2 linked regions of the Bradyrhizobium diazoefficiens genome follow. The protein of the gene in region 1 interacts with the protein of each later gene in a pairwise test. Links are inferred from orthologs where the notes say so. Each region holds a gene or a part of one and is shown in the gene's direction. Other genes may lie near its edges. The genes, in order: JJE66_RS12340 and grxD.

Evidence for each region.
Region 2: the proteins of JJE66_RS12340 (region 1) and grxD interact in binary tests that used the Escherichia coli proteins (3 or more experiments, as listed by UniProt). The link is inferred for Bradyrhizobium diazoefficiens from one-to-one orthologs.

The regions. Positions count from the first base shown.
Region 1 is NZ_JAENXS010000001.1:2,622,512-2,635,488, reverse strand. What follows is about bases 10,000-12,977. They hold JJE66_RS12340 (BolA family transcriptional regulator), read left to right. Parts: upstream 10,000-11,339; coding sequence 11,340-11,615; downstream 11,616-12,977. Other genes in these bases: JJE66_RS12335 (HlyC/CorC family transporter), read right to left, coding at 11,749-12,977; JJE66_RS12345 (J domain-containing protein), read right to left, coding at 10,548-11,183; JJE66_RS12350 (HWE histidine kinase domain-containing protein), read left to right, coding at 10,000-10,504. Outside these bases: JJE66_RS12390 (hypothetical protein), read right to left, coding at 1-371; JJE66_RS12385 (NADH:flavin oxidoreductase/NADH oxidase), read right to left, coding at 588-1,700; JJE66_RS12380 (esterase-like activity of phytase family protein), read right to left, coding at 1,813-2,874; cobaltochelatase subunit CobT, read right to left, coding at 2,871-4,772; cobaltochelatase subunit CobS, read right to left, coding at 4,904-5,902; JJE66_RS12365 (DedA family protein), read left to right, coding at 6,201-6,881; JJE66_RS12360 (citrate synthase family protein), read right to left, coding at 6,901-8,127; JJE66_RS12355 (citrate synthase/methylcitrate synthase), read left to right, coding at 8,204-9,307; more of JJE66_RS12350, read left to right, coding at 9,461-9,999. UniProt on the Escherichia coli protein: Transcriptional regulator that plays an important role in general stress response. Has many effects on cell morphology, cell growth and cell division. Acts by regulating the transcription of many genes, including dacA (PBP-5), dacC (PBP-6), ampC and mreB.
Region 2 is NZ_JAENXS010000003.1:311,825-322,059, forward strand. Bases 4,593-7,387 are described here. They hold grxD (Grx4 family monothiol glutaredoxin), read left to right. Parts: upstream 4,593-5,724; coding sequence 5,725-6,051; downstream 6,052-7,387. Other genes in these bases: egtB (ergothioneine biosynthesis protein EgtB), read right to left, coding at 4,593-5,484; JJE66_RS32620 (O-acetyl-ADP-ribose deacetylase), read left to right, coding at 6,055-6,606; JJE66_RS32625 (serine hydrolase), read left to right, coding at 6,653-7,387. Also shown: JJE66_RS32585 (alpha/beta fold hydrolase), read right to left, coding at 1-1,015; JJE66_RS32590 (DUF427 domain-containing protein), read right to left, coding at 1,081-1,440; JJE66_RS32595 (BolA/IbaG family iron-sulfur metabolism protein), read left to right, coding at 1,652-1,888; JJE66_RS32600 (low temperature requirement protein A), read left to right, coding at 1,928-3,121; egtD (L-histidine N(alpha)-methyltransferase), read right to left, coding at 3,152-4,123; more of egtB, read right to left, coding at 4,174-4,592; more of JJE66_RS32625, read left to right, coding at 7,388-7,939; JJE66_RS32630 (serine hydrolase), read left to right, coding at 7,941-9,203; JJE66_RS32635 (low specificity L-threonine aldolase), read right to left, coding at 9,320-10,235. UniProt on the Escherichia coli protein: Monothiol glutaredoxin involved in the biogenesis of iron-sulfur clusters.

The DNA.
Region 1 (12,977 bases):
TGCATGGCGACGCCGGCGATCCAGCCGAGGAACACCAGCCAGGTCAGCGCGCCATCCGGCTCGAGGCGGAGCACGATGACGGCGACCGAGGCCAGCGCCGCGAGCGTGGCGCAGAGCGTGCCGGCGGAACTCAGCAGTTCCGCGGCGTCGATCTCGCTGTGCGCCTCGTCGAACGGCAGCTGCGGCGTGTCGATGCCGAGATAGAAGCCGACCGCGCCGAGCAGCATCATCAAGAGCAGAAACCCCTGCGTGGTGAGCGACGGGATCGCGGAGCCGACATGGGCGCCGACGAACAACCCGCAGGCCGCGCCCGCCATCGCGAGGCCAATCCGTTCCAGCACATGGGCAGTCTTGCGGACAGCAAATCGCATGGCGGGCCTCGCGCAGCGTTGAGTGCTGCGGAGGTTAGGCCTGTTTTGCGACGGGTGGAAGGTAAGGGGAGTTACGGATGCGTGAGGTCGGGGGTCAGGGACGCGGCGGCGTCTCCACACTCTCGGTGTCGTCCGCCCTTTGAATCGATAGATCACGCGGTATGGATCCCGGCCTGCGCCGGGACGACACCATTGTTGTCGCGCCATACGCGCGCCTCACCGCGCCCCGAACGACGTCTTGCCGAACAGCTCCTTCTGCGTCGACGGCTGCGAGCGCCAATATTGCGGCGGGGCTTCGACGACGCCGCCGACGTCAGCCGCGGCGTGCCAGCCCCAGCGGGGGTCGTAGAGCATGCCGCGGGCGAGCGCGACCATGTCGGCCTTGCCGGATGCCACGATCTCTTCAGCCTGCTTGCCTTCCGTGATCAGGCCGACGGCGATGGTCGGCAGTCCCGCCTCGCGCTTGATGGCGTCCGCGAACTGCACCTGATAGCCGGGGCCGAGCGGGATCTTCTGCAGCGGCGAGACGCCGCCGGAGGAGGCATCGATCCAGTCGACGCCGCGCGCCTTCAGCGCTTTCGCAAACTCGATGGTCTGCGCCAGATCCCAGCCGCCTTCGACCCAATCGGTCGACGACACCCGCATGCCGACCGGTTTTTCGTGCGGGAATACCTCGCGCACCGCGTCGTAGATTTCGAGCGGGAAGCGCATGCGGTTCTCAAGCGAGCCGCCGTATTCGTCGGTGCGCTTGTTCGAGATCGGCGACAGGAACTGATGCAGCAGATAGCCGTGGGCGCCGTGCAGCTCGAGGGCGTCGATGCCGATGCGCTCCGCGCGTTTTGCCGAGTCGACAAAGGCGTCGCGGATGCGCTTCAGGCCCGCGGCATCGAGCGCCAGCGGCGCGGCCTCGCCCTCCTTGTGCGGCACCGCCGACGGCGCCACGGCCTGCCAGCCGCCTTGCGCCTCGGGGATGAGCTGGCCGCCGTCCCAGGGCCGCGCGCTGCTTGCCTTGCGGCCCGCATGGGCGAGCTGCATCGCGATCGCGGTGTGCGAATGTTTGCGCACCGAGGTGAGTATCTGCTTCAGCGCGGCCTCGGAGGCGTCGCTGTAGAGCCCGAGACAGCCCGGCGTGATGCGGCCGATCGCCTCGACATGGGTCGCCTCGATGCAGAACATCGACGCGCCCGACAGCGCCAGATTGTTGATGTGGGTGAAATGCCAGTCGGTGGGAACGCCGTCTTCGGCCGAATATTGGCACATCGGCGACACCACGACGCGGTTCTTCAAAGTCAGGCCGCGCAGCTTGATCGGGGAAAACAGGGCGCTCATGCGGGGATCCGGGGATGGGAGGGATGGAAGCGATTGCATGAAGTTTAGGTGGCGGATCGCGAATTGCCAGTTGCGCAGGCGGCATGGCCGCTAGCGAGGCCATGCATTGCGGCTACTCCGCCAGCGTGAACTGCAACAGCAGGGTGCGCTGGAGCAGCGAAAAATTATCGTCCGACACCATCGTCAGCACGGTCTCGCCCTCCGCCGTGACGTGGGCGTCGATGCCTTCCATGTTGTCGACCTCGTGGCCGAGATCGGCGTGAAACAGCACGGGGCCGTCGACCAATGCGCCGGGCGCGATGGTCTTCAGGGGGATCGACCGGATGCGGATGTCGATGCCGGTGAACCAGGAGAATTTGCGCTCGAGGATGAGCAGCTCGCCCGACGGCAGCAGCACCGCGTCGCTGATGAACTGCTGGTCGGTTCGGTGGATGCTGAACTGGCCCGGCGTCGGACCGCCGATCAGGAAGCCGATCAGATTGCCGTCGGCGTCGAAGCCGCCTTCGGACATCGCGATCAGCGTGTCCGCGAGCGGCTGGCCTTTCGGCACGAACACCAGCGCCTCGAGCCCCTTGTTGTAGGGCAGCTTGCGCAACGCTCCCGGCGTCGGCAGCACCTCGCCGCGGGCCCGCGTGCCGCCTTTGGCGAAATCGAAGCGCATGATCTGGTTGACGCGTTCGAGCCCGACATAAACGAGCGAGCCGTCGCGCGCGAGCGACTCGGTATCGTACCAGAGCCGCTTCTCCGTGATCGGCCGCCCCTCGGCGTTGAGCATGGGCGCCGCCTCGACATCGTCGAGCCCGACCATCTTGCCGCCGGCATAGCGGATGCGGCCTGTAAACCAGCTGCCCTGGTCGGACAACGCGAGAAAATGCTCACCCTTGTCGTCGAGGAAGCGGAAGCCGGACAGGCCGCCAAAACCGCGATGCGGCGAGGTCAGAACGAGCCCGCTGCGATATTGCAATGAGCCGAAGCGCGTGCGCGACCGGTCGCGCGGCTCGAAATCGGGAATCGGCCGCGAATTGACCTCGATCGCGGCAGGCGCGGTGACGGCGTGCTCGGGCTGCGCCGGTTTTGGCGCGGCCTGTGCGTGCGCGTACGGGGACAGAGCGAGAGTGGAAAATCCCGCCGCCGCGTGGCCGATGAAGCTGCGGCGGGACGAGTGCGTGCTCACGAATGCAGTTTGCGTCGCGGGCGATTGGCCGGTTGCGTGGGCGCCGTGTTGGTCTCGCTGAAGAGTTCGGCGAGCTTTTCGGTGATGGCGCCGCCGAGTTCCTCCGCGTCCACGATCGTCACCGCGCGGCGATAGTAGCGCGTGACGTCATGGCCGATGCCGATCGCGATCAGCTCGACCGGCGAGCGGGTCTCGATCTCCTCGATGATGTGGCGCAGATGCCGCTCGAGATAGTTGCCGGGATTGACCGACAGCGTGGAATCGTCGACCGGCGCACCGTCCGAGATCATCATCAGGATCTTGCGCTGCTCGGCCCTCGCCAGCAGGCGCTTGTGCGCCCAGTCGAGCGCCTCGCCGTCGATGTTCTCCTTCAGCAGCCCCTCGCGCATCATCAAGCCAAGATTTTTTCGCGCACGACGCCAGGGGGCATCCGCCGACTTGTAGATGATGTGGCGGAGATCGTTGAGACGGCCGGGGCTGGCCGGCTTGCCGGCGGCAAGCCACGCCTCGCGCGATTGCCCGCCCTTCCAGGCGCGCGTGGTGAAACCCAAAATCTCGACCTTGACGCCGCAACGCTCCAGCGTGCGCGCGAGAATGTCGGCGCAGGTCGCCGCCACTGTAATGGGGCGTCCGCGCATCGAGCCGGAATTGTCGAGCAGCAGCGTCACCACGGTGTCGCGGAACGTCGCCTCCTTCTCGTGCATGAAGGACAGCGGATGATAGGGATCGGTCACCACGCGCGACAGCCGCGCGGGGTCGAGAATGCCCTCTTCGAGGTCGAACTCCCAGGCGCGGTTCTGCTGCGCCATCAAACGCCGCTGCAGCCGGTTGGCGAGGCGGGCGACGATGCCTTGCAGATGCGCGAGCTGCTTGTCGAGATAGGCCCGCAGACGCTCCAGCTCGTCATGGTCGCAGAGATCTTCGGCGGCGATGACTTCGTCGAATTTCGGCGCGAAGGCGTGATATTCCGGACCGCGCGGCTCGTTCTTGCCATGCGCGTTCGGACGCGTCGCCTCGCCCGGGGTCTCGTCGTCGCCGAGTTCGCCGTCGTCGAAGGTATCCGAGGTCGAGGCCTGCGCGCTTTCCATCGCGCTCTCGCTCATATCTTCCGAAGACGCCTGCGCCTGGTCGGCGCTCATCTCTTGCGCAGCGTCGGAATCGGGCGAGCCCTCGGCGCCGGACTGATCGTTGTCGCCGTCCTGGTTCTCGTCGTTGTCCTCATTGTCCTCGCTGTCGGCGCTGCGCTCGTCGCCGATATCGAGCGCCGTCAGGAGATCATGCACGGCATCGCCGAACCTGGTCTGGTCCTCGACCACGCCATCGAGCCGGTCGAGCCGCTTGCCGATCTTGTCTTCGAGAATCGGACGCCAGAGATCGACCATCTTCTTCGCAGCCGTGGGCGGCGCCAGCCCGGTCAGGCGCTCGCGCACCAGCATCGCCAGCGCATCCGCCAGCGGGGCGTCGGCGCGGTCGGTGATCTCGTCGAACTTGCCGCGATGGAAGTGGTCGTCGAGCATCGCAGTGAGATTCTTGGCCACGCCCGCCATGCGGCGCGCGCCGATCGCCTCGACGCGGGCCTGCTCGACCGCCTCGAACACGCCGCGCGCCTGCGGATTGCCGGGCATCAGCTTGCGATGCAGTTTCGCGTCGTGACAGGCGATCTTGAGCGCGATGGAATCGGCGTGGCCGCGCACGATCGCGGCGTCGCGCTTGGTCATCTTCCGCGCCGGCTCGGGCAGCCGCGCCTTGCCGGGCGCGAGGCCGGGACGCTCCGCGGCGAAGGAAACGTCGAGCTCGGGCGATTTCGCGATCGCCTTGAGGCAGGAGGCCACCGAGCGCTTGAACGGCTCGGTCGGCGCTTCCTTGGTGTTACGGAATTTGGAGTTGGAGGTGGTCATCTGACCCTATCTGTCGTCCCAGCGAAGGCCGGGACCCATAACCACCGGCCGCTCTTGTGTCAGGAAACTCTCAGTGGCGTTCAAACGAGACATCACGCGGTATGGGTCCCGCCGGGACGACATCTCAAACCTTAGCTCAGCGCCACGTTCACCGACGATTCCGGCAGCTCCGCGTTGAAGCAGCGCTGGTAGAACTCGGCAACCAGCGGACGTTCGAGCTCGTCGCATTTGTTGAGGAAGGTGACCCGGAACGCGAAGCCGATATCGCCGAAGATGTCGGCGTTCTCAGCCCAGGTGATCACCGTGCGCGGGCTCATCACCGTCGACAGATCGCCATTGGCGAAGGCGTTACGGGAGAGATCGGCAAGGCGGACCATCTTGTTGACGATGTCGCGGCCCTCCGGGGTGCGATAGTGCTTGGCCTTCGCCAGCACGATCTCCACTTCCTCGTCATGGCTGAGGTAGTTGAGCGTGGTGACGATCGACCAGCGGTCCATCTGGCCCTGGTTGATCTGCTGGGTGCCGTGATAGAGGCCCGAGGTGTCGCCGAGACCCACGGTGTTGGCGGTCGAGAACATCCGGAACGCCGGATGCGGCTTGATCACCTTGTTTTGGTCGAGCAGTGTCAGGCGGCCGGAGACTTCCAGTACGCGCTGGATCACGAACATCACGTCGGGTCGGCCGGCGTCGTATTCGTCGAACACCAGCGCGATGTTGTGCTGGAGCGCCCAAGGCAGGATGCCGTCGCGGAATTCGGTGACCTGCTTGCCGTCGCGGACCACGATCGAGTCCTTGCCGACGAGGTCGATACGGCTGATATGGCTGTCGAGGTTGACGCGCACGCAGGGCCAGTTCAGGCGCGCCGCGACCTGCTCGATATGGGTGGATTTGCCGGTGCCGTGGTAGCCGGTGACCATGACACGGCGGTTCTTGGCGAAGCCGGCGAGAATGGCGAGCGTGGTGGCGCGGTCGAAGCGGTAGTCGGAATCGACTTCGGGCACATGAGGATCGACTTCGGAATAGGCCGGCACTTCGAGATCGGTGTCGATCCCGAACACCTGGCGCACCGACACCTTCATGTCGGGCAGACCGGAAACTTCCTCAACTTTGGACAAGGCGGCGGTCGTCATCAATCCTCCGAGGTCCCGGGCGATCCCGAGACCAGTTATTTGCACGTTGGCGGCGGCTGGGTGCGTCTGCGAACCTAGCAGAGACAACGTGCGGGCAGAAGCCCGCCTCCCAATCAAAGTTCCGTTGTCTTTTCATTTAGATAGGCAAGGAACGCGATTTTTGGAAGGCTGCTCTGCGAATCACGCCCGAATTTCGAGCGGGATACGTCGCCCTGCCCAAGCGAGTGGCACTTTTCCCGCCTTCGCTTACTTATGTAGGGGTCTGAACCCCAATGCCCGCCACCGACACAGAGACGACGTGACGTCCTTCCTTGATCACTTGATATCCTTCGTTTCTGCCCATGCGTGGCTGGCTTATCTGACCTTGTTCCTGGCGGCGCTTCTCGAAGCCGTTCCGGTGGTGGGGTCGGTGATCCCCGGCTCGACCATCATCCTGGCGCTCAGCGCGCTGGTTCCGGGCGGAGACCTGAAACTGCAATGGGTGCTGCTGGCCGCAGTGATCGGCGCCCTGCTCGGCGACGGCTCGGCCTATTGGCTCGGTCACCGGCAGCAGCGCAAGATCCTCAGCACTTGGCCGCTGACCAATTATCCACGCCTGGTCGAGGAGAGCGAAAGCTTCTTCCATCGCTTCGGCACTTGGGCCGTGTTCTTCGCCCGCTTCGTGCCGCCGATCCGTGCCTTCGTGCCCGTCACGGCCGGCGCGCTCGGGATGCCGCCTGCGCGGTTCTATGCGGTGAACATCCCCGCGATCCTGGTCTGGGCGCCCGCGCATGTGCTGCCGGGCGTGCTGGCGGTATCGGCCCTCCACGAATACGCCGGACTGCCGCATCACGGGCATCCCTACAAGCACATGTGGATTCTGACCGTGGTCGGTGTGGCGATCGTGGTGAGCGTGACGGTCTGGATCTATCGCCGCCGCAACGGCGGCGGTGTCGCGGCGGCGAAGCCGCGGGCATTGCCTTCGCCGCAACGACGCTGAGAAATGAGCTTTATCGCTCTTAAATTTGAGAGCCAGCTCCCGTCCTCCGCCCCGGCGCCGGTCCCACATATCTCGCCCGCGGTCTGATCAGCTTGCCGAACTGCAGCTGCTCGCTGGCGTGCGCGATCCAGCCGACGCTGCGAGCCATCGCGAACAATGCGAGCTCGCTGCCTGCCGGCAGGCGCAGCGCGTGCACGAGCACGGCGAGCACATAATCGATGTTGACGAACTCTCCGGTCGCTTCCGCAATCCGCTCGGGTACCTCGCGGGTGAATTTGCGCGGCGCGCCGGCGCGCGCCAGAGCATTCAGCAGCGATTGCGCACGGGGATCGCCGCGCTTGTAGACGCCATGGCCGAAACCCGCAAACCGCTCGCCGAGCGCGACGCGCTCGCGCACCATCGGTTCGACGTCGCGGTCGACCAGCGTCTTGACCAGCTGCGAGGCCAGCACGCCGGCGCCGCCGTGCTTCGGACCCTTCAGCGCGGCCAGGCCGGCGATGACGGAATCATAGAGATTGAGCCCGGTCGACGCCGCGCATCGCGCGGTGAAGGTGGACGCATTCAGCTCGTGCTCGGCGAGCAGCACCAGCGCGCGACGGATGAGATCGGGCGCGTACTTGTTGTCGGGCGCCCAGGCGCGCGCGATCTGCTGGTGCAGCGGCTCGGACGACGGCTCGGCATTGAGCATGGTCGCAACCAGCAGGCGGACGATGCGCGCGCCGACCATGGTGCGGCCGTCGGGCGCACGGGTGAAGGCGCGGGAATCCGCGCTGGCCGCGAGCGCGAGCACGGCGATGGCGCGATCGATCGGCGCGGCACGGTGCGCGGCCTGTGCGATCAGGCGCATCTCGTCGGACACAGCGGGGCAGTTGTCCGGCGCAAAGGGATCGACGCCCGAGACATTCCAGAGCAGCGTCGCCGTGTGCTCCAGCGTGTCGCTCTCGGCAAGATCCACACAGTTCACCCCGCGATAGATCGGGCCGTCCTCGGTGATGGTGGAGATCTCGGTGTCCATCACCGGCAAATCGGCATCGAAGCTGCGCAGGCCGCGCGGCTCCGGCGACGGCACGCGGCGCTCCTTCAGGGCGCGGACGTCCTCGGCGCGGTAGCGGTTTTTGCGCGAATCCGGCGTCGGCTCGGAGCGGATCAGCCCGCGGCTGACATAGGCGTAAAGCGTGGCCGGCGAGATCGCGAGCTCGGCGGCGGCTTCCCGGGCAGAGAGGTAGAGCTCTTCGGAATTATTCATATTGATTGATGTAATCAAGATTGATCAATCTGTCGAGAGACCCGATTTTTCTCTCGTGAACAAGGAGAATTGGGCCATGAACATCCACCTCACCAAAAGCCAGATCGGGCTGGACGGCGTTCCCGCGGCCGAAACCGTACTGAGCCATGTCGACGGCGAGCGCGGCGAATTGATCATCGCGGGCGAGCATGTCGGCCGACTGGCCGCCAAATCGAGCTTCGAGGGCGTCACCGCCCGGCTCTGGAACGGGGCGAGCCAGAGCACGCTCAGCGAAGCGAATGTGCGGGCGAGCCTGGGTGCGGCGCGCGAGCGCGCCTTCGCGCGCCTGCCCGAGCTGCTGCCGGCCACCCAAGACATGGGTATCGTCGACGGGTTTCGCGCGGCGGTCGCGGGGCTTCGCGCAGAGCATGGCCTCGCGCACGAGGCAACGATCGTCGGTGCATTTCCGGTGATCGCGGGTGCGCTGGTCCGGCGCGCGAAAGGGCTCGACCCGATCGCGCCGGATCCGAGCGTGAGCCATGCCGCCGATACGCTGCGCATGCTGCATGGGCGCGCGCCTGCAGCGCGCGAGGTCTCTGCACTCGACGCCTATCTCGTCACCGCCAGCGACCACGGCATGAACGCCTCGACCTTCACCGCGCGCGTGGTGGCTTCGACGCAGGCCGATCTGTTCGCCGCGGTGACCGCGGGTTATTGCGCGCTGACCGGTCCCCTGCATGGCGGCGCGCCGGAGCCGGTGCTGGAAATGCTCGACGCGATCGGCTCGCGCGAGCGTATCCAGCCCTGGGTCGATGCGGCGCTGGCACGCGGCGAGCGGATGATGGGTTTTGGTCACCGCGTCTATCGCGTCCGCGACCCCCGCGCCGACGTGCTCAAGACCGCGGTCGAGGCGCTCGCAGCCGATGGCGCCGATCTCCCCTTTGCCGGCGAGGTCGAGGCCTATATCCGCAGCGCCCTGCGCAAGAAGAATCCTGAGCGGCCGCTGGAGACCAATGTCGAGTTCTTCACCGCGATCCTGCTCGATGCGCTGGCGATCCCGCGCCAGGCCTTCACGCCGATCTTCGCGGTGGCACGCGCAGCAGGCTGGACCGCGCATGCGCGCGAGCAGCAGCGGACGGGACGGCTGATCCGGCCGAGCTCGTCGTATGTGGGGGCGATGCCGAAGGCTTCGGGCGAATAGCGCGGAAGCTGCATGATGGCGGGCCATTCGCTCCCCCTGTCATGCCCTGACGAGACCACGATTGCGGGACGATCTGCATCGTCCCGCAACGGCATGGAACGTCTCCGCGTCTGGAGACTTGTCAATGTCTGTTCCTGTGGATTTTGAATTGCGATGCTGGACTTGTTTGGAGAAGCGAACGAGGCCAGCATTGGGGCGATCACCGCCGGCTATGCCGTCAGCCGCAGCGAGGCCGGCGCGAATTCTGAACGGCGATTCCGTGATTTGCTCCAGGCGCTGCCTGCCGCAATCTACACCACCGACGCCGAAGGTCGCATCACCTTCTTCAATCGCGCCTGCATCGATTTTGCCGGACGCACGCCGCAAATCGGCGAGATGTGGTGCGTGACCTGGAAGCTTTATCTGCCGGACGGCACGCCGCTCCCGCACGCTGAATGCCCCATGGCCATCGCCCTGAAGCAGAACCGCGCCGTACGCGACGTCGAGGCGATTGCCGAACGGCCTGACGGCTCACGGATCTATTTCATGCCGTATCCCACGCCCCTGCGCGATGAAAGCGGCCGATTGGCTGGTGCGGTGAACATGCTGGTCGATATCACGGCTCGCAAGCAGGCCGAGCAGCGGATGATGCTTCTCGCGTCCGAAGTCGATCATCGTTCGAACAATTTGCTCGCAGTGGCGCAGGCGATGCTGCGGCTGACCAAGGCAGATAGCGCCGAGGAGTTCCAGGCCGTGTTCCAGGGCCGGCTCAGCGCGCTTGCCAACGTACAGAAGCTGTTCTCGGATTCGCGATGGACAGGGGCCAGCCTGAAAACCATCATCGAAGAGGAACTCCGTCCCTACGACAGCCGGGACGGCGAACGGATCCGGATCGCAGGCGACGATATCCACCTGCCGGCGACGCTAGCCCAGTCGGTCGCGGTCGCCGTGCATGAACTCGCGACCAACGCCGCCAAGTACGGCGCGCTGTCGACGCCCTCGGGCAGATTGGATATTCGCTGGGAGACCAGCGATGCAGGGCCTCTCGTGCTGCACTGGTCGGAGAGTGGCGGTCCCCGGGTCAAGGAGCCACCGACGCGGAGGGGCTTCGGCATCGGCGCGGTCGACGGCATCATCCGGACCTTGCGCGGAAAGGTCAGCCGGCAGTGGCGTCCGGAAGGACTGCTTTGCGAATTGTCCTTCCCGGAGATCGCCTGAAGTGTGATGGCTTCAGGCTGGATGCTTCAGGCTGGATCGTGCGTCAGGCCTCCCGCACCACCGTCTTCAGATAATTATACGCCTTGATGATCTCGATCAGGCGATCTTCGGTGGAGCGGTCGCCGCCATTGGTGTCGGGGTGGTGCTGCTTCGCCAGCGCCTTGTACTTGGACTTGACGTCGGCAAGGGTAGCGTCGGGGCCGAGGCCCATCACCTGGAGCGCCTTGCGCTCGGCGTTCATGATCTTGCGCGTCTCGACCTTGGGCGCGGCCTGCGGGCCGGCGCGCCAGCCGGTGCGGCCGTTGAGCTCCTGGAACATGCTGAACGGATCGAAGGCGCCGTCGATCTCGGCCTCCGCCCCCTTCTTGACGCCGCCATTGGCGCCCATCTTCCAGGTCGGGCGATGGCCGGTCAGCGCATCTTTCTGATAGCGCGCGACCGCATCGGCATTCATGCCGGAGAAAAAATTGTAGTTCTGGTTGTACTCGCGCACGTGATTCAAGCAGAAGTGCCAGTACTCACGCTGGTTGTCGCGCCCCTTCGGCGCGCGGTGGGCGCCCTTGTTCTGGCACCCGGTCCATTCGCAATTGGCCACGGTGTCGCGCGGCTTCGCCTCCGGCTGCTTGCCTTTCGGCTTGACCCGGATGGAGTCGAAGAACTTGGATGAATCGATCGGCATGACCAACTTTGACTACGCAATGCAAAAACCTTCAAGTCTTGACATTGCAATTAGCTGACTACCCGTAACCGAAGCTTCGCCTCGGCGCTTTGAGAACGGCCGCCGGAGGCGGCCTATGGCATTGACGAAGTGCGATCGCGCACCTTAATGGCGCTCATGGTCATGAAAGACACTATCAGCAACAAGTTGCGGGAAGCTTTCACGCCGGAAAGCCTGCAAGTCGTCGACGAGTCACATCTGCATGAGGGGCACGCCGGCCACAGGCCGAGCGGCGAGACGCACTTCCGCGTGTATATCGTGTCTCAGGCGTTCAAAGGGAAGAGCCGGGTCGACCGCCACCGCATGATAAATGCAGCGCTGGCCGCGGAACTTTCCGGCAGCGTGCATGCGCTGGCGATCCACGCGCAGGCGCCGGGGGAAGGGTCGCTCTGAGCGGTCACAAGAGGTCGTCATGGCCCGGGCTTGTCCCGGGCATCCACGTTCTTTGTGCTGCAGGCAAGACGTGGATGGCCGGGACAAGCCCGGCCATGACGATGTGGAAGCTTCAGAGCTAAAAGCGACTGCGTCAAAACGACGTCCCAGCCCGCTTCGGCTTGGCTTCCTCCAGCTCCGCATCGCGCGGCACCGGTGAAATACGGAGCGCGGTGATGCGATTGCGCTCGCGGCGCAGGACGCGGAAGCGGAAGCCGTGGAACGTAAAACTCTGGCCGCGGTCGGGAATCGATTGCGCTTCGTGAATGACGAGGCCCGCGACCGTGGTTGCCTCCTGATCGGGCAGACGCCAGTCCATGGCGCGGTTGAGGTCGCGGATCGGCACCGAGCCGTCGACGACGACCGAGCCGTCCGGCTGGGCACGCACGCCGGCGACCACGACGTCGTGCTCGTCGGAGATGTCCCCGACGATCTCTTCCAGAATGTCTTCCAGCGTCACAAGACCTTCAACTTCGCCGTACTCGTCGACGACCAGCGCGAAATGGGTTTTTCGACGGCGGAATGCCTTCAATTGCTCGGAGACCGGGCGCATCTCCGGCACGAACCAGGGCGGCAGCGCGATGGTGGAGACGTCGATGCGCGAGGTGTCGCCGTCGGCGGCGCGGATCGCCCGCAGGAGATCCTTGGCATGGAGCACGCCGATGATGTTTTCCGGCTTCTCGCGCCACAGCGGAATGCGGGTGTATTCGGTCGCCAGCACCTCGCGCACCAGCTCCTCCGCCGGCAGATCGGCGTTGATCATCATCATCTCGGTGCGATGGATCATGACGTCGGAGACCTGGAGCTCGCGCAGATCCAGCAGGCCGCCGAGCATGTCGCGGTCCTGCTTCTCGACCTTGCCCTCGTGGTGCAACAGATCGACCGCGCCACGGAGGCGCTCGGTCGGCGACAGGATCGCCTGGTGCTCGCCGGCGAGGCCGAACAGCCGCATCAGCACGCGCACGATGACTTCCACGATTCGCAGTAGCGGCCCCAGCACGTACATCGTCAACCGCATCGGCCGCGCAACCGCGAGCGCCATCCGGTCCGGCGCGTTGATCGCGATGGTCTTCGGCAGGACCTCGGCGAAGATCACGACCAGCACCGTCATTACGCCGGTCGCGTAGAGCACGCCGACATCTCCGAACCATGCGGTAAAGATGCTGGTAGCCAACGCGGACGCGCTGATATTGGCGATGTTGTTGCCGAGCAGCAGCGCGCCGATCAGGCGATCACGCATGTCGAGCAGTTGCGAGACCACGTCGGCGTCGCGGTTACCCTGCTTGGACAGCCGCAGCATGCTGGCGCGCGAGGCACCGGTCA
Region 2 (10,235 bases), on another replicon or contig:
GCACCCAGACAAATTGCTTATGCGGGGCCGTGATCTGATTGAAGAGCTGTTCGGCCGGCCCACCCGGTGTGTTGTAGTCCGCATCGCCCTCGATGAATATCACCGGGACCTGAAACGCGAGTCCCAGCGAGGCGACGTCACGCTTGAACATGGGGCCCTCTCGTCCGCGCAGATATTTTGCGGAGAAGGCCATGCCCTTACGCCAGTTGTACCAGTCCAGCAGCGAGAAATCCGGCATGAATGGGGGTGGAACGGGACCCGCCAACCGGAAGCTCTCGATGGAGGGTAGCCCCAGCGCCTTGCTCCACTTGTCCGCGAGCAGGCGATTTTGCGGGCTCATCACAGGTCGCGCGACGATTGGCGCCAATTCCGCCAGGGCCTCGTTGTTGCCAGCGGACTGCGCCAATGCTTGCAGATGTGCGATTGTGATCTCGAATTGCGTCTCGAACGTCACCCTGCCGACCACTTGTCCCGTGCCGACATAGGCAGAGAACAGATCAGGGCGCTGCTTGACGATGTGAATGCCTAGGAACGAACCCCAGGAATGCCCGACCAGGATAATTTTGTCCTTGTGCAGATGGATTCGCAGATATTCGGCCAGCTCGATGCCGTCCTGCACCATTCGCTCCAGCGTCATGGTTGGAGCGAGTGTCTCTCCAGCCGCGCCATAGGTGCGGCCAGCGCCGCGCTGGTCCCACTGCACGACAGTGAAATGCTTTTCCCAGGGACGCCAACCCGACGAGATCGGCAAGGTGGAGCCGCCGGGTCCGCCATGGACGAACAGGAGAACAGGGTTATCCCGATCCTCGCCGCGGATTTGAATCCATTGCTTGATGCCGCCGATGTCGACGAACGCTCCCTCCTGCACCCCCTCAGGGGAGCGTATCGCGAGAGTTTCGGCGGCAAGATATTGGCGGTAGGCACGAAATCCCACTCCGGCAGCGGCCACTACAATGAGGACACCGGCCAATCCCAGCAACGAGACCCCAATCAGTCTTGCGGCCTTGCGCGGCATCTCGTGCCTTGTGTCGACTGAGAGGAGGCGATCCGTGAGCGCCCCGGTGCCCCGGCCCCGTGAGCCTACCCCACTTCCTCGATCTTCACCTTGTCCGGATAGAAGGCAAGATGACCCGTGATCTCGGTCATCGCGGGGAACGGCGTCTCGTAGGTCCAGATGGCATTGTCGAGCGTCTTGCCGTCGGCCTTGATGCTGTAATAGCTGGCGTCCCCCTTATAGGGGCAGTGCGTGGTGCGGTCGGTGCGCTCCAGCAGCGCCATGTTGGCGTCCTCCCGCGGCAGATATTGCACCGCCGGATATTTGGCCTCTTTCAGCGTCAGCGCCTTGGCGCTCTCGGCGATCACGATATCGCCCGCCGTCACGCGGACGCGCCGGGGGTTTTGGGTGATGGTGATGGGGTGGTCGGGGCCTGGAAGCTTCATGATTTCACGCCTTTTCGATCAATCCGTCGCGCGCGGCACTTTGTCGTGCCTTTATCCTGATGGGATCAGGGATATAGTGCCTGAAGGCGTGACGTAGAAGGCCGATCACGCTAAGTTTCGCCCTGCCGGCAAGTTTGGCTTTGCAGATCCGGACCCCGGCAAGCGATTCGACGCCGAGGCTGTAAAGCCGACACTGAGGAGCAAGACCCGAATGCCCATGGACGCCCACGATATCGAGGCGATGATCAAGGCAGCGATCCCCGATGCCGAGGTGACCATCCGTGACCTCGCCGGCGATGGCGACCACTATGCAGCGACCGTGATCTCGGAATCCTTCCGCGGCAAATCCCGCGTCCAGCAGCATCAGATCGTCTATCAGTCGCTGCAGGGCCAGATGGGCGGCGTGCTGCATGCGCTGGCGCTGCAAACCGGGGTGCCAGGCGCTTGATTTGAGGGCACCTGACCTGAGTGCGCGACGGGGATGATGATGGCTGCGGATAATCCGCGCGGCGCGCTGTTTCGCGTCATCCTGCCGAACCAGACCAGCCGCGTCACCAATGCCGAGATGTTCTTCGACCTCGTGTTCGTCTTCGCGGTCACGCAGGTGTCGCACACGCTGCTGCACCATTTCACCTCGCTCGGTGCGGTCGAGGTCACGCTGCTGTTCCTGGCGGTGTGGTGGGTGTGGGTCTACACCGCCTGGGTCACCAACTGGCTCAATCCGGAGCTGACGCCGGTCCGCATCCTGATCTTCCTGATGATGCTCGGCGGCCTCGTGCTGTCGACGACGATCCCGACGGCGTTCGAGGGGAGGGGCCTGTGGTTTGCGACCGCCTATGCGACGATGCAGGTCGGGCGCACCGCGTTCTGGCTGTTCGCAACCCCACGTCACCGGACTCCGGTGCGGCACAACGCAATCCGCATTCTGGTGTGGCTCTGCGGCTCCGCAGTGTTCTGGATCCTCGGCGGCCTCGCCCATGGCGAGGAGAGGCTGTGGTTCTGGATCGTGGCGCTGACGATCGAATACGTCTCGCCCGCGGTTCGCTTCTGGGTGCCGAAGCTGGGATTCTCGTCGGTCGAGGCCTGGGCGGTCGAGGGCGGCCACATGGCCGAGCGCTGCGCCGGCTTCATCATCATCGCGCTTGGTGAGGCCGTCATCGTCAATGGCGCAACCTTTGCCGAGCTGGACTGGACCGCGGACAATATTCTCGCTTTCGTCTCTGCGCTGGTCGGCAGCATCGCGATGTGGTGGATCTATTTCCACAAAGGCGCGGAGGCCGGCTCCGAGTGGATCTCGAAGTCTGCCGAATCCGGCCGGCTGGCGCGGCTCGCCTATACCTATCTGCACATGCCGATCGTCGCCGGCATCATCCTGAGCGCGGTCTCGGACGAACTGGTGCTGAAGCATCCGACCGGGCATCCCGATGTCAGAACCATCGTGAGCACGATCGGCGGGCCGCTGGTGTTTTTGGTCGGCACCATCCTGTTCAAGCATTCTATCCGCGGCTTCCTCCAGCTCTCCCACGGCATCGGCATCATTCTGCTCGCGGCGCTGTGGTGGTTTGCCGCCGATCTCTCGCCCTTATGGCTGTCGGTCGCAACGAGCGTGATCATGATCGTCGTTGCGGTGTGGGAAACGGTATCGCTGCGATCGAAGTCGGGAGAGCTCGGGGAGCGTTGAGCCGCCGGGCTGCCGGTGACGCCGGAGCTGTTACTTCGCCGCCTCCAGCGCGTGCACCGAGAACATCTTCGCTGTGTCCGTCCAGCTCTCGCGCACCTTCCAGCCGGCGCCTTGCGCCAGCGCTGCAAAACGCTCGATGCTGTATTTGTAGCTGTTCTCGGTGTGGATGCTCTCGCCGGGCCGGAACGAGAAGCTGGTGCCGAGCAGACGCACGATCTGGCTCTTCTTGCTGATCAGGTGCATCTCGATCCGGTGCCGGTCGTGATTGTAGATCGCACCATGGGTGAAGGCGGAGAGGTCGAAATTTCCGCCGAGCTCGCGGTTGATCCGCACCAGCACATTGAGGTTGAACCGCGCGGTGACGCCTGCCGCATCATTGTAGGCGGCGTGGAGCAGACGCTCCTCTTTCTCGAGGTCGGCGCCGATGATCATCTGCGCGCCTTGGCCGAGGATCTTGCGAGCGCTCTTCAGAAAAGCCTGCGCTTCATGCGGCTCGAAATTGCCGATGGTCGAGCCGGGGAAGAAGCCGACCTTGGGCATCGTGGCGACCGCCTTGGGCAACTCGAACGGCGTCGTGAAGTCGGCTGCCACTGGATAGATGCCCAGCGAGGGAAAGTCCCGCTTCAGCCCGTTGGCCTGGGCCTGCAGGAAATCCCCGGAGATATCGACGGGGACATAGGCTGCGAATTTGCAGTGATTCAGCAGCAGCCGGACCTTCGTGGTCGCGCCTGCGCCGAATTCGACCAACGCCGCATGCTCCGGAATGATTTTCGCGATCTCGCTGCCGCGCTCCTTCAGGATCGCAAGCTCGGTGCGCGTCGGATAATATTCCGGCAGGCGCGTGATCGCCTCGAACAATTCCGATCCGGTCGCGTCGTAGAAATATTTCGGCGACAGTTTTTTGGGCTGCTGCGACAGGTCGTCGATGGCCTCGCGGGCGAAGGCCGTGGTCTGCTCGTCGGGAAGATGGGCTTCAGCCAAAGCGCTGGCGTGCACATTCATGATACTCTCCTGAACGCGCTGTCCGGCGCGCATTGGTCGTCGGATAATTTTTACTCGTAGTCGGCGAGCCGCAGACCCGTGAACTGCCACCGATGGTGCGGATAGAAGAAGTTGCGATATGTGACACGGCTGTGACCGTCCGGCGTCGCCAGCGAGGAGCCGCGCAGCACCAGCTGGTTCACCATGAACTTGCCGTTGTACTCGCCGAGCGCGCCTTCGATGGCGCGGTAGCCGGGGTAGGGGGAGTATGAGCTGCGGGTCCATTGCCAGACGATGCCGAAGGCATCGTTGAGCTGGCCGGCGCGCGCGGCGACCTCCCATTCCATCTCGGTCGGCAGATGCTTTCCCGCCCAGCGCGCGAACGCGTCGGCCTCGTAATAGCTGATGTGGCAGACCGGTGCGTCAGGATCGACCGGCTTGACGCCGGCGAGCGTCATCACGTTCCACTGGCCGTCGATCTCGCGCCAATGACCCGGAGCCTGCCAGTCTTCCTTGCGGGCGGCGGCGAAGCCGTCCATCAACCAGAGCGTTGCGCTCGCGTAACCGCCGTCGCGCATGAAGGCAAGCCATTCGCGATTGGTGACGAGATTGCGCGCGACCTTGACCGGGCCGACGAGAGCGCGATGCGCGGGCTTCTCATTGTCGAAATGGAAGCTGTCTTCGGTGTGGCCGACGGTGTGAATGCCCTCGTTCAGTGTCAGCCAATCCTCAGCCGTGCGCGTCGAAGCCGGGAAGCGCCAGTCCGGATCGTAGGCCGGATAGACCGGGTTCTGCGCAAAGGCGTGCAGGATGTCGGTGAACATCAATTCCTGATGCTGCTGCTCGTGGTTGAGCCCGACCTCGACCAGCGGTGCGATGGCCCGAAGCTTGTCTTCGCCGGCCTCGCGGAAGAATTTCACGACTGCCGCATCGACATAGCTGCGATAGGCACTGACCTCGTTGGCACTGGGGCGGGTGATGTCGCCGCGGTGATTGCGCGCATGACGCGGGCCGGCGCTGACATAGTAGGAATTGAACAGGAAAGCGAAGTCGGGATGGAAGGGCCGGTAGCCGGACACGTGTTCGCCGAGCAAAAATTGCTCCCAGAACCAGGTGGTGTGGGCTCGGTGCCATTTCGCCGGGCTTGCGTCCGGCATGGATTGGATTTGCTGGTCCTCGGGCGAAAGCGGCGCGGCCCGGCGCTCGGTCTCTTTGCGGACGGCGAGAAAGGCGGTCTCCAACCCCTGCTCCAATCCTTGGGCGAGGTCGCCGGGGGCGTCCAACGGTGACGAAAGCGGCGAGGCGGCCGTAGCGGAGGCTTGTTTCGTCACGTTTTTCTCCAGACAGGACAAGAGAACGTTGTTGGCGGTACCCGGTTCCAAAACCAAGGTTCGTCCTAGATAGGGGTTCCGTTACGGTATGAAAGTCCTCCCCGGTGATGATATTCGTGCCATCATGCAATGGCCCCGGGCCCGTCCGGCCCGGCCGCCCAGCGGCTGGTCGCCGCCATTTTACTTTGGATGCACAACGGTTTGGGCTACATATATAGGCAGGTATCGGGTTAGATCGGCTGAGCCGGCCCGAAGATATTGTTGAGGGCTCTGCCCCAGAAGGACACGGATATGAGCATCGCGGAATTCATCGACAACGAAGTGAAGTCGAACGACGTGGTTCTGTTCATGAAGGGAACGCCGCAATTTCCGCAGTGCGGTTTCTCCGGCCAGGTCGTCCAGATCCTCGACCACATCGGCGTCGGTTATAAGGGCCTCAACGTGCTCGAATCCGCCGAGCTGCGCAACGGCATCAAGGACTACTCGAACTGGCCGACCATCCCGCAGCTCTACGTAAAGGGCGAGTTCATCGGCGGCTGCGACATCATCCGCGAGATGTTCCAGGCCGGCGAATTGCAGCAGCTCTTCTCCGAGAAGGGCGTCGCGGTCGCGGCCTGATTCGTGACCTCGCTGACGCGCCGGATCGGCGGCGTTCAGCTCGAAATCATCGTTGCTGACATCACCACCCTCGGCGTTGACGCTATCGTCAACGCCGCCAACACGTCGCTCCTTGGCGGCGGCGGCGTGGACGGTGCGATCCATCGGGCCGCCGGGCCCGAGCTGGTCGCCGAGTGTCGCATGCTGCACGGGTGCAAGACCGGCGATGCGAAGATCACCAAGGGATATCGGCTCAAGGCCGCCCATGTGATCCACACCGTCGGACCGGTCTGGAACGGCGGCACCATCGGCGAGGACGAGCTGCTCGCCTCCTGCTATCGCCGTTCGATGGAGCTGTGCGGCGAGCACAAGCTGACCTCGGTGGCATTCCCCGCGATTTCGACCGGCATTTTCCGCTTTCCCGCCGACCGGGCGGCCGATATCGCCGTGCGGACGACAATCGAAGGGCTTCCTGCCGCGCCGTTTGTTGCTCGCGTGGTTTTCTGCTGCTTCTCCGAGCCGAGTGCCAAATTCCATGCCGAGGCGCTCTCGCGGCACAGCAGCCCTTGTGCCTGATGACACGGTTAGTACACTCCACCCGGCCATGTTCCGGGGAGGGGATATGATTTTACGTTTTGGACGATTTGCGTTGGTCTGCGGCGTACTGGTATCGCTCGGTGCGATATCGTTGGCGCAGGCCGAGGGCACTTACGAGATTCCGGCTGGCGCGCATTTCAATCAGGACAAGCTCGCGAGGATCAGCGAGTTTTTCAAGAACGAGGTTGCGACCGGCAAGATCGCCGGCGCAACCGTGCTGATCAAGCAGCACGGCAAGCCGGTCTTCCACCAAGCCTTCGGCGTGCAGGACGTGGTCAGCAAGGCGCCGATCACCGACAAGACGATCTTCCGCCTGTTCTCGATGACCAAGGCGATCACCTCGGTGGCCGCGATGAAATTGGTCGAGGACGGCAAGATCAAGCTCGACGATCCCGTCTCCAAATACATCCCGTCCTTCGCCAATGTGAAGGTCGGCGTCGAGAAGAAGGCCGAAGACGGCACCAAATCGCTCGAGCTGGTCCCGCCGAATCGGCCGATGACGGTGCACGATTTGATGACGCACACGTCGGGCATTACCTACGGCTTCTATGGCGACAGCCTGGTCCGCAAAGCCTATCGCGACGCCAAGATCTACGACGGCGATTTCGATCTCGCCGAGTTCGCCGAGCGCATCGCAAAGCTGCCGCTGCACAATCAGCCGGGCGCGCTCTGGCAGTACGGCCATTCCACCGACGTCCTGGCACGCGTGATGGAGATCGCGGCCGGCAAGCCGCTGCTCGATATCGAGCGGGAGGTGCTGCTCGGTCCGCTCGGCATGGTCGACACCGGCTTCCTCGTCACGGACCCCAAGAAGCAGAAGCTGCTGGCGCAGCCGGTGCCGAACGACAGCGATTTCCGGGTCGGTCGGATCAACGATCCGACTGTCGTGAAGAAATGGCAGTCGGCCAGCGGCGGCATGGTTTCGACCATGGCGGACTATGAGCGCTTCGCGCAGATGCTGCTCAACGGCGGTTCTCTCGACGGCAAGACCATCCTCAAGCCCGAGACCTTCAAGCTGATGGTGACCGACCAGATCGGCCCGAATTCGGGCGTCGATCGCGATTATTTCTATTTCCCCGGCGACGGTTTCGGCTTCGGCCTCGGGCTTGCTGTCCGCACCGACCCCGGCAACGCCAAGCCGCCGCCGCCCGGCGATCTCGGCGAATTGAAGTGGGACGGCGCCTCCGGCTGCTATTTCGTGATCGACCCCAAGCAGGACATGTTTTTTGTGTTGCTGGAGCAGACGCCGACCGAGCGCCAGCGCGTGCAGCGGACATTGAAGCAGTTGGTTTATGAAGCCATGGAGAATTGACATGTGCGGGCGCCGCGGTCTGATCGCGGCGCTCATTCTTCTGTTTGGCGTCGTCGGTGCGCAAGCGGTCTCCGCGGGCCGCGCCCATAACTTTACGCCCGAGGGCCTGGCGAAGGTTTCCGACTACATCAGGAACGAGATCGTGACCGGCAAGTTTCCGGGCGCGATCCTGCTGCTCCAGCAGCACGGCAGGCCGGTCTATTACGAGAATTTCGGCGTCCGCGACGTTGCGACCGAGATGTCGATGAGCGCGGACACGATCTTCCGGCTCTATTCGATGTCGAAGCCGATCACGTCAGTCATGGCGATGATGCTGGTCGAGGAGGGCAAGCTCGCGCTTAGCGATCCCGTCTCGAAATACGTTCCGGCCTTTGCCGCCATGAAGGTCGGCGTCGAGAAGAAGGCCGAGGACGGCAAGGTCTCATTGGAGCTGGAGCCGCTCAACTGTCCGGTGACGATCGAGGATTTGATGCGCCACACCGCCGGGCTGCCCTACGGCTATTATGGCGGCGGCTTGGTGAACAAGCTCTATGCCGACGCCGGTCTCTTCGACAACAGGAATTCGACCAATGCCGATCTCGTCGCGAAGATCACCGCGCTGCCGCTGGCTGAACAGCCCGGGACGATCTGGGATTACGGCCACTCCACCGACGTGCTCGGCCGCATCATCGAGGTGATATCGGGCAAATCGCTGTTCCAGTTCGAGAAGGAGCGGCTGCTTGATCCACTCGGGATGAAAGACACCGCGTTCTATGTCGCCGATCCCGCCAAGTGGCCGCGCATCGCCGAACCGATGCCGGAGGATCGCGCGATCAGCCCGGTCACGCAGGTCCGTGATCCCCGGAAACCACTGAAATGGGAGTCGGGCGGCGGCGGGCTGGTCGGCACTGTCGGCGACTATGCACGCTTCTCACAGATGCTGCTCAACGGCGGCACTCTCGACGGTCGACGCTACCTCAAGCCGGAAACCCTCGCCTTGATGGCGTCGGATCACGTTGGTCCCGAAACTCACATTGAGCGCGACAAGAACTATTACCCGGGCGAGAGCTCCGGCTACGGCATCGGCTTCGCCGTGCGCACCTCCGTGCCACCGGGGACCTCCTGGCCGCTCGGCGAGTATCGCTGGGACGGCGTCGGCGGCACCTTCTTCTTCATCGATCCCGAGGACGATCTGTTCGGGATTTTCATGGTGCAGACCCCATCGCAGCGCGGCCGGGTCCAACTGGCACTGAAGACGCTGATCTATCAGGCGATGGGGCGGTGATCGGTCGTCTCGCCTGCTGTCGTAGCCCGGATGGAGCGAAGCGCAATCCGGGATTGATGCCAACGAAAGACTGTCCCGGATTTCGCTGCGCTCCATCCGGGCTACGGGACTGACGACTACGCCCCGCGCACGATCTCGCGAACATGGCCGATCGTCTCTTCGATCTGGCTCGCATCGACGTCGAGATGGGTGCAGGCGCGGATGCGGCCGTCCATCATCGCAAGCGTCACGCCGCGCTGGCGCAGCGCTGCGACCATCTTGTCGCCGGGCACGCCGGCGCCGTCTGGCTTGAAGAACACGAGATTGGTCTCGGGCTCCTGCACCTCGACGCCTGAGATCTGCGACAGCCCGCGCGCCAGCGCCCGCGCATTGGCGTGGTCGTCGGCAAGGCGATCGACGTGATGGTCGAGCGCGTAGATGCAGGCGGCCGCGCAGATGCCCGCCTGCCGCATCGAGCCGCCGAGGCGCTGCTTCCACTGCCAGACTGCGTCGATGAAGGCGCGCGTGCCTGCGAGCACGCCGCCGATCGGCGCGCCCAGGCCCTTGGAGAAGTCGATCCAGGCCGAATCCCAGCCTGCGGTCATGTCGCGCGGGGAGATGCCGCTCGCCACGGTGGCGTTGAGCAGACGTGCGCCATCCATGTGGGTGGCGAGGCCGTGTTGCCTGGCGATCGCGACGATCTCGTCGAGCGCCGTCTTCTTCCAGATCGTGCCGCCGCCGATATTGGCGGTCTGCTCGACGCTGACGACAGTCTGTGTCGGCTGGTAGCGCGTGCGCGGATGCAGCGCCTTGCGAAACGTCTCCGGCGTGAACTGGCCGTCGGCGCCCTTCAGCTGCGTGACCTGGAAGCCGCCGATCGCAGCATGCGCGCCGCCTTCGCGAGCGATGATGTGTGCGCTTTCATGGGCCAGGATCTCGTCGCCGGGACGGCAATGCACCAGCGTCGCAGTGACGTTGCACATCGTGCCGGAGGGCATGTAGACCGCCGCCTCCTTTCCCATCAGATCGGCCACGCGCGCGCACAGCGCATTC